Regions from separate parts of the Kitasatospora sp. NPDC088779 genome, predicted to be linked through region 2. Evidence: riboswitches for the same ligand, from Rfam matches in the RefSeq annotation. Region 2 holds a riboswitch; the other holds the start of a gene.
The links. A riboswitch is a leader RNA that binds a small molecule or an ion and turns the genes downstream of it on or off. The one in region 2 is predicted to bind thiamine pyrophosphate.

Region 1 (4,588 bases), on a different contig from region 2:
GCCGCAGTCCACCACCAGCTCCAGCAGCCGCTCCAGCCGCAGCACGCCGCGCAGCTCGGGGTCGGTGCTGGGGCGGCCGGTCTTCCAGGCGCCGAAGTCGTACGCCTCCAGCTCGGCCAGCGTCATCGCCGAGACGGTGCCCTGGCCGTTGGAGACCCGGCCGATCCGGCGGTCGTGCACGCAGACCAGCTCGCCGTCGGCGGTCAGCCGGACGTCGCACTCGACCGCGTCCGCGCCCTCGTCGAGCGCGCGCCGGTACGCCGCCAGGGTGTGCTCGGGCAGGGCGTGCGAGGAACCGCGGTGGGCGATCACCTGGACGGGCGGCGTGGTGCGCGCCGCCGTCGAGGACGGGTCTGTGCTGGTCACGGGCCCCACGATAGGCGGCGGAAGTGACGCGCAGGCGAAGACGGCCCCAATCTGCGGGGCCGTCTTCGGTGTCGGTCGGTCAGCTCGGCGCCGTCCTGCGGGTCAGCGGGGTGAGCGCCCAGGTGACCAGCGCGGGCACCAGGAAGGCGAACAGCGAGGCGGACGTCCACTCCTGCGGGGTGAAGTGCAGGGCGTCCTGGGCGGAGGTCCAGAAGTCCGTCCACCAGCCGGCCACCGCGGTCGGCGCGATGAACTGGTAGACCGCGAAGCCCAGCACCCAGGGCAGCAGCATCAGGCGGCGCGAGGGCGCGTCGGCGGAGAGGTTCCAGCCGTACCGGCCGGCGCCGAAGAAGTAGTCCACCGCCAGCACCGCCAGCAGCGGCACGAAGACCGAGCCGATCAGACCGAGGAAGTTGGTGTAGGTGTCGGTGAACTTGTCGATCTGCAGTGCCAGCACGGTGATCAGCAGGCCGATCCCGCCGGTCAGCACCCGGCGGTCCACCTTCGGCAGCAGGTTCTGCACCGACATCGCGGTCGAGTACACGTTGGCGAAGGACTGGTCCGTCTCGCGCAGCACCAGCACCAGCAGGAACAGCCAGCCGGCCCAGACGCCGAGGAAGGAGTCGAAGATCCTGTTCGGGTCGCCGTCGGACTGCAGCAGGGCCATCAGGCCGAGCACGTAGCACCAGACCTGGGCGATCGTGTAGCCGGAGAAGCTGCCCCAGAACGCCGAGCGTGCGGTGCGCGAGTGCCGGGTGTAGTCGGCGGCCAGCGGGACGAAGGAGATCGACACCGCGATCATCGCGTCGGTGGCGCCCAGGAAGCCGTGCCAGTTGCCGGCGCCCGGGTCGGGCACCCCCTGGCGGCCCAGCTGGACGGTGAAGTACACCATCGCGACGGCGACCGCACCGGCCACGAAGCGGCGCAGCACCGCGATCGAGCCCAGCGGCCAGATGGTCAGCGCGGTGGTCAGCGCGCCCGCCAGGAGCACGAACAGCCAGCGGTAGCCGTCGGTGTGGGCGACGGTCTGCGCGCCCGCCGCGATCGTCAGCAGCTCGAACACGCCCCAGCCGACGCACTGGACGATGTTCAGCACCGTCGGGACATACGACAGCCGGGTGCCGAACAGCCCGCGCAGGTTCGCCATCGCGGGCGCGCCGGTACGGGCTCCGATCAGCGCGGCCACGCCGAGCATCGCGGTGCCGACCACGGTGCCGGCCACGATCGCGGTCACCGCGGCGGCCAGCGACAGCTCGCTGCCCTTGGCGCCGAGCACGGTCGCGGCGGTGGAGAAGCCGATCAGGCTGACGCCCAGGTTCATCCAGAGCGCGAAGTGGTCCCGGAAGCGCAGCGTGCGCGGCGGCTCGGTGTCCAGCACGAGCGGCGCCTCGGCACGCTCCGGGCGCTCCAGGACGGCGGTCGCCGTGCCGGTGGGGCCCGCGTGACCGCTGTCACCGCCGTGAGCGGTCGGGGACGGTTCGGGGAAACCCTTGGACGCGGGCGCGTCCGAAGAAGAGGATGGCGAAGCAGGCGACATGGCCGATACTCCCTACGCCGGCATTACCCGGACAGGTTCCGGCGGTCTGCGCCCCCTCGACGGTCCGCCCACGATCCCGTGGCGTACGGTCGACCAGCGCACTCTCAGCCTGGATGGTCCAAGCTCCCGCGTGTCAGTTGTGAGCGACAGGCTAACCGGCCCGGGGGTGAACGCCAAGGCCACGGGGTGTGCGGCCCGCATCGCGGGACGCCCGGCGGAGGTGGGGGAGCCTCCGGTCGTCGGCCTGGTCTTCGGTTCGGCCGTCGACTTGCTCGTCGGCTCGGTCATCGCTCGGTCGTCGGCGTAGGACAGCCTGGTCGGCGGCCCGGCTGTCGGCTGCGGCTAAGGATTCTTATGAGTTATTCAGAGGGGTCCTTACGGCAAACGAATCGGCAGTACGAAAAACTATGGTCCTTGGTTCTGTCAGCTATGGAGGTCGTTCGTGAGCACCGAGCGCGAGGTTGGGCCCACCGGGCCGCAGGGGGAGCAGCCCTCGGGCGGCCAGGCGGCGGCTGTTCCCGCTTCCGACGGCCACGCCTCGGGCGGGCACCAGCCGACACTGGCCTTCGGCCGGGTCCCCGAGCCCGGGGCCGCTCCGGCCGCCGAGGCCGCACCGGCTGAGGCCGCGCCGACGGAGGGCGTTGCGGCCGATGGTGTTCCGGCCGAGGGCGGGTACCAGCCCACCGTGGCCTTCACCAAGGTCCCCGCGCCGGAGGCGCCCCCGCAGACCCCGGCCGCGCCGGTCGTCGACGCACCGGCCGCCCCGGTCGACGCCGCCACCGGCTACATCGACGCGCCGCCGCCGGTCCTGCCGCCCGCCCCGCCGGTCCCGGCCGCGCCGGCGGCACCCGCTGCACCCGTCGCACCCGTCGCCGAGAGCCCGGCCCTGCCGCCGGGTGCCAACCCGTACGCCACCCCGGCCCACGGCGTCCCCGCCGCCGGCCCGCACGACCCGTACGGCACCCCGGCCGCCCCCGGCGCGCCCGCCGCGCACCCCGCGCCCGGCCACCACCCGTTCGGCGCCGGCCAGCCGCTCGGCGGCTGGGGTGCCTCCCACGATGCCGGCGGCGGCGCGGGCTACCCGGGTGGCCCGGCCGGACCGCTCGGCTACCCGGCCGACTACCCCGGCGGCCCCGGCGGCCCGCGCAAGAAGCGCGGCGGCCTGGTCGCCCTGATCGCCGCCGTCGCGCTGGTCGCCGGCGTGGCCGGCGGTGCGCTCGGCGTGACCGTCGCGGACCGCAACGACAGCACCAGCAGCGCCGACGACCACCGCAGCACCACCGTCCAGGCCAGCAACACCCAGAAGAACGAGCCCGCCCCCGGCTCGATCGCCGGCATCGCGCAGAAGGCGCTGCCCAGCGTCGTCACCATCAAGGCGCAGGGCAACGGCGAGTCGGGCACCGGCACCGGCTTCGTCTTCGACACCGAGGGCCACATCCTCACCAACAACCACGTGGTCGCGCCGACCCTCAACGGCGGCAAACTGACCGTCAAGTTCGCCGACGGCACGTCCTACAACGCGTCCGTGCTGGGCCACGCCGAGGGCTACGACGTCGCCGTGGTCAAGATCGAAAACCCGCCGAAGAGCAAGCTGGCCCCGCTTCCGCTGGCCGACTCCGACAAGGTCAACGTCGGTGACGCCACCGTCGCGATCGGTGCGCCGTACGGCCTGGAGTCCACCGTCACCAGCGGCATCGTCAGCGCCAAGGACCGCCCGGTCGCCTCCGGCGACGAGACCGGCGGCCAGTCCTCCTACATGAACGCCCTGCAGACCGACGCCTCGATCAACCCCGGCAACTCCGGCGGCCCGCTGCTCGACTCCAGCGGCTCGGTGATCGGCATCAACTCGGCGATCCAGTCCAACGCCTCCGCCAACGGCCGGGCCGGCAGCATCGGCCTCGGCTTCGCCATCCCGATCAACCAGGCCAAGTGGGTCGCCGACACCCTGATCAAGACCGGCAAGCCGGTCTACGCCAAGCTCGACGTGCTGCGCAACGACGACTACAAGGGCGACGGCGCGCAGATCCAGACCCGCGACATCCAGGGCCAGCCGGCCGTCACCCCCGGCGGCGCCGCCGACAAGGCCGGTCTCAAGCCGGGCGACGTCATCACCAAGCTCGGCGGAGTGCCGATCGACAACGGCCCCGCCCTGGTCAGCCGGATCTGGACGCACAAGCCCGGCGAGACCGTCGACGTCGAGTACACCCGCAACGGCCAGCAGTTCAACACCAAGGTCACCCTCGGCCAGCGGGACGGCGACAGCTGACCCCCACCCGCACGAAACGGTGTGCACCGAACCCCGCCGGACCCGTTAGGCTGACCTCCGCCTGGAGAGCTGCCCGAGCGGCCTAAGGGAACAGTCTTGAAAACTGTCGTGCGGTGACCCCGTACCGTGGGTTCGAATCCCACGCTCTCCGCTGGTTGGAGAACCACCTGCTCAGGGCGGGTGCCGAGATCACTCGGCACCCGCCTTCCGCGTTTTCGGCGGGCGGGGGTTGACCCTGACACGGTGGCAGGGGGTGGAGTGGGGGCACCATGTTGAACATCGGAGACTTCGCCAGCCACGGCCGGGTGTCGGTGCGGATGCTGCGCCACTACGACGCGATCGGGCTGCTGCGGCCCGCCAGGGTGGACCCGGTCAGCGGGTACCGGTCCTACGAGGCGTCCCAACTCGCCCGGCTCAAC
Region 2 (4,588 bases):
GGCCGACGAGCAGGCCCGCACGGTGCTGCTGGCCCTGGCCGAGGCCGCCACCGTCCGCAAGTACTGAGATCCGCACGCAGGGGGATCCGCAGGTACGGGGAACGGTGACGGCCCCCGGGGCCGTCAGGCCGAGCGCACCCGCCGGGCAAGCTCGGCGGCGGCGGCCTGCGGGTCGTCGGCGGCCGTGATGGCACGGACCACGACGATCCGGCGGGCGCCGGCGGCCAGCACCTCGTCGAGGTTGCCGAGGTCGATGCCGCCGATGGCGAACCACGGCCGGTCGGTGCTCTGCTTCGCCGCGTACGAGACCAGGCCGAGGCCCGGCGCCGGGCGGCCCGGCTTGGTCGGGGTCGGCCAGACCGGGCCCGTGCAGAAGTAGTCCACGCCGGGCTCGGCGAGCGCCGCGTCCACCTCGGACTCGGCGTGGCAGGACCGGCCGATCAGCACCTCGTCGCCGAGGATCGCCCGGGCGGCCGGCACCGGCAGGTCGTCCTGCCCGAGGTGCAGCACGTCCGGCCGGGCCGCGTGCGCGACGTCGGCGCGGTCGTTGACGGCCAGCAGCTTGCCGTGGCGGCGGCAGGCGTCCGCGAAGACCTCCAGGGCCGCCAGCTCCTGCTTGGCCTCCAGGCCCTTGTCCCGGAGCTGGACGATGTCCACCCCGCCCGCCAGCGCCGCGTCCAGGAACTGGGCGAGGTCGCCCTGCTCCCGGCGGGCGTCGGTGCACAGGTACAGCCGGGCGTCGGCCAGCCGCCGGCGCGGTGCGTCCGCCGCCATCAGATCAGCATCGCCTGGGCGCGCCGCTTGACCTCGGTGCCGCGGTTCTCCTGCAGCGCCTGGATCGGGCTGCCGGGCAGCGACGGGTCCTCGGTGAAGAGCCACTCCAGGATCTCCACGTCGTTGTACCCGCAGTCGCGCAGCACGGTCAGGGTGCCGGACAGGTGCTTGACCAGCCCCTGGCCGTCGATGAACGCCGCAGGGACCTGCAGCGACTTGTTGGGGCCCCGCCGGACGGCGATCAGCCCGCCGCTGCGGACCAGGTCGCGCACCTCGGTGACGCGCACCCCCCACTGCTCCGAGATGTCGGGCAGGTACATCCACTCGGAAACCAGGGCTTCGATCTTGCTTTCAATCTCACTCACGCCACCAGACTGCCACCTCCACAGCCCCCCGCGCACCAGCCGCTACCCCGCGACCGCCGACTTCAGCGGCACCGAGGGGTCCGCCGCGCGGGCCCGGTCCAGCGCGGTGCCGCGCTCGATCAGCCGGCGGCCCTGGGTGAGGTCGCGCGGCCGGTCGACGGCCAGCAGCGCGCTCGGCACCCCGTCGCGCAGCCAGAGCGCCGTCCAGGAGGCGTCCTGCGGGCCGCCGCGCCACAGCAGTTCGTCGCCCTCGGCGTGCCGCCCGGCGTACTGGACCATCCGCCCGAACTGCTCCGACCAGAAGTACGGCACCGGGTCGTACGGCGGCGCGTCCGCGCCGAGGACGGCGGCCGCCACGGCCTCGCCGGACTGCAACGCGTGGTCCCAGTGCTGGACGGCCAGCCGGGCGCCGGAGCGGGCGGACGGGTAGCTGACGCAGTCCCCGGCCGCGAAGACGCCGGGCAGGCCGGTGCGCAGCCGCCCGTCCACCAGGACGGCGCCGGTGCCGTCCAGCTCGACGCCGGAACCGGCCAGCCAGCCCGTCGCGGGCCGGGCGCCGACGCCGACCACGACCTCGTCGGCGGGCAGGTGCGAGCCGTCCGCCAGCAGCACCGCGCCCTCCTCGACGGCGGCCACGCCGACCCCGCAGCGCAGGTCGACACCGGCCTCGGCGTACCAGGCGGCCATCGCCGAACCGACCTCGGCCGGCAGCGCGCCGGGGACGGGCGCCGGGCCCGCCTCGACCACCGTCACCTCGCAGCCGGCCGCGCGGGCGGCGGTGGACACCTCGGCGCCGATCCAGCCCGCGCCGACCAGCACCAGCCGCAGGCCGGGCCGCAGCAGGGCACGCAGCGCCAGCGCGTCGTCCAGGGTGTGCAGCAGGTGCGCGCGCTCGGCGCCGGGCAGGGCGCGCGGGGTGGCGCCGGTGGCGATCACCAGGGCGTCGTACGGGAGGTCGCCGGCGTCGGTGTGCAGCACTCCGGGGGCGAGGCCGGTCGCGCGGCGGCCGGTGAGCAGTTCGATGCCCAGGTGCGGGTAGTCGATGTCCAGGGTGGTGGCGTCGGCCTTGCCGAGCAGCACGTCCTTGGAGAGCGGCGGCCGGTCGTACGGCGCGTGCGGCTCCTCCCCGACCAGCGTGATCCGCCCCCGCCAGCCGCCCTGCCGCAGCTTCAGGGCGCACTGCGCCCCGGCCAGCCCGGCCCCGACGACGACCACCTGATCCGTTCCGTTCAGCTCTGCCACGCCCGTCACTGTACTCAGCGCCCTGCCGGGGCCACCGGCCCGTCCACCCCGCGTACGGGCCTTCGGCCGGGCCCGCCCCCGGCGTTATGGTGGGGGCACCATCACGGGAGCCCGGCGTACCGGGCTGAGAGGCGGGCTGGCACGGCCCGCGACCGTCCGAACCTGATCCGGGTCATTCCGGCGAAGGGAGAAGAGCAGCCTTGTCACGCTTGCCCGAGGAAACCCACGCCGACGTGTTGGTGATCGGCGGGGGCGTCATCGGCCTCGCCGTCGCCTGGCGCGCCGCGCAGCGCGGGCTGGGGAACATCGTCGTGGTCGACCCCTCCCCCGGCGGCGGGGCGGCCGGGGTCGCGGCCGGGATGCTCGCCCCGGTCACCGAGCTGCAGTACGGCGAGGAGCCGCTGCTGCGCCTCGGCATGGCCTCCAACCAGCGGTACGGGGACTTCGCCGCCGAGCTCACCGAGGCGAGCGGCGGCCTGGACACCGGGTACCGCCGGTGCGGCACGATCGCCGTCGCGCTGGACTCCGACGACCGCGAGGAACTGCGCGAGCTGCACGCCTTCCACCAGCGGCTCGGCCTGGACTCGGCCTGGCTGACCGGCCGGGAGGCCCGCAGGCTGGAGCCGATGCTCGCCCCCGGCGTGCGCGGCGGCCTGCACGTCGCGGACGACCACCAGGTGGATCCCCGCCGGCTGCTGACCGCCCTGGTGGCCGCCTGCGAGCTCGCCGGGGTCGTGCTCCACCGGGCCGAGGCCGTCGGGCTGCTGGTCGAGGACGGCCGCGCGGTCGGCGCCCGGCTCGGCACCGGCGAGACCCGAAGGGCCGACCAGGTGGTGCTCGCGGCCGGCCCGCACAGCCACCGGCTGCCCGGGCTGCCGGAGGGCGTGCTGCCGGCCGTCCGCCCGGTGAAGGGGCAGATCCTGCGGCTGCGGATCCCCGAGGCGTACCGGCCGTTCCTGTCCCGCAACGTCCGCGCGGTGGTGCGCGGACAGCACCTGTACCTGGTGCCCCGGGAGAACGGCGAGCTGGTGATCGGCGCGACCACCGAGGAGCAGGGCTACGACACCACGGTCACCGCCGGCGGGGTGTACGAACTGCTGCGCGACGCCCACGAGTTGGTGCCGGGCATCACCGAACTCCCGCTGCTGGAGACCTCGGCCGGGCTGCGTCCCGGTTCGCCGGACAACGCCCCGCTGCTGGGCCCGACCGCGCTGCCCGGGCTGGTCGCCGCCACCGGCCACTACCGCAACGGCGTGCTGCTCACCCCGGTGACCGCCGACCTGCTCGCCGAGTACCTGGCGACCGGCGAACTCCCCGAGCTTGCAAAGCCGTTCACACCCACCCGGTTCTCCCCCGACCGCTCCACCACGAAGGCCTCCGCATGACCGAGATCGCACCACCCCAGACCACACCGGCCCAGACCACACCGGCCGAGATCGGGCTGACCGTCAACGGCGAGCCCCGCCGGGTGTCCGCCACGACCACCCTCGCGGAGGTGGTGGCCACCCTCAGCGCCGCCCACAGCGGCGTCGCCGCCGCCCTCAACGAGGCCGTGGTGCCGCGCAGTTCGTGGCCGGCCACGGAACTGTCGGCGGGCGACCGGATCGAGATCCTCACCGCCGTCCAGGGAGGCTGACATGGCTGACGACCTGCTGACCATCGCCGGGGAGTCCTTCGGCTCCCGGCTGATCATGGGCACCGGCGGCGCACCCAGCCTGGAGATCCTGGAACGGGCGCTGCTGGCCTCCGGCACCGAGCTGACCACCGTGGCGATGCGCCGGGTCGACGCCGGCACCCAGGGCTCCGTCCTGGACGTGCTGACCCGCAACGGCATCCGGGTGCTGCCCAACACGGCGGGCTGCTTCACCGCCGGGGAGGCCGTGCTGACCGCCCGGCTGGCCCGCGAGGCGCTCGGCACCGACTGGGTGAAGCTGGAGGTGATCGCCGACGAGCGGACCCTCCTGCCGGACCCGATCGAGCTGCTGGACGCCGCCGAGACCCTGGTCGACGACGGCTTCACGGTGCTGCCGTACACCAACGACGACCCGGTGCTGGCGCGCAAGCTGGAGGACGTCGGCTGCGCGGCGATCATGCCGCTGGGCTCGCCGATCGGCTCCGGCCTGGGCATCCGCAACCCGCACAACTTCCAGCTGATCGTGGAGGACGCGGGCGTCCCGGTGATCCTGGACGCGGGCGCCGGCACCGCC

Region 1: linked by a shared signal. The riboswitch ahead of AB0P03_RS05040 (cytosine permease) and the one ahead of thiO (glycine oxidase ThiO) in region 2 are both predicted to bind thiamine pyrophosphate.

Annotation. Positions count from the first base shown of each region.
Region 1 covers NZ_JBFBHW010000004.1:166,739-171,326, reverse strand. The annotation lists gene AB0P03_RS05045 (glycerophosphodiester phosphodiesterase family protein) at 1-366, opposite strand, end outside; gene AB0P03_RS05040 (cytosine permease) at 446-1,903, opposite strand; TPP riboswitch at 1,896-2,043, opposite strand; gene AB0P03_RS05035 (trypsin-like peptidase domain-containing protein) at 2,346-4,169, shown strand; tRNA gene AB0P03_RS05030 (tRNA-Ser) at 4,233-4,320, shown strand; gene AB0P03_RS05025 (MerR family transcriptional regulator) at 4,439-4,588, shown strand, end outside.
Region 2 covers NZ_JBFBHW010000011.1:91,441-96,028, forward strand. The annotation lists gene AB0P03_RS12915 (polyprenyl synthetase family protein) at 1-67, shown strand, start outside; gene thiE (thiamine phosphate synthase) at 124-774, opposite strand; gene AB0P03_RS12925 (Rv2175c family DNA-binding protein) at 774-1,139, opposite strand; gene AB0P03_RS12930 (FAD-dependent oxidoreductase) at 1,182-2,390, opposite strand; TPP riboswitch at 2,475-2,587, shown strand; gene thiO (glycine oxidase ThiO) at 2,591-3,766, shown strand; gene thiS (sulfur carrier protein ThiS) at 3,763-4,017, shown strand; gene AB0P03_RS12945 (thiazole synthase) at 4,019-4,588, shown strand, end outside.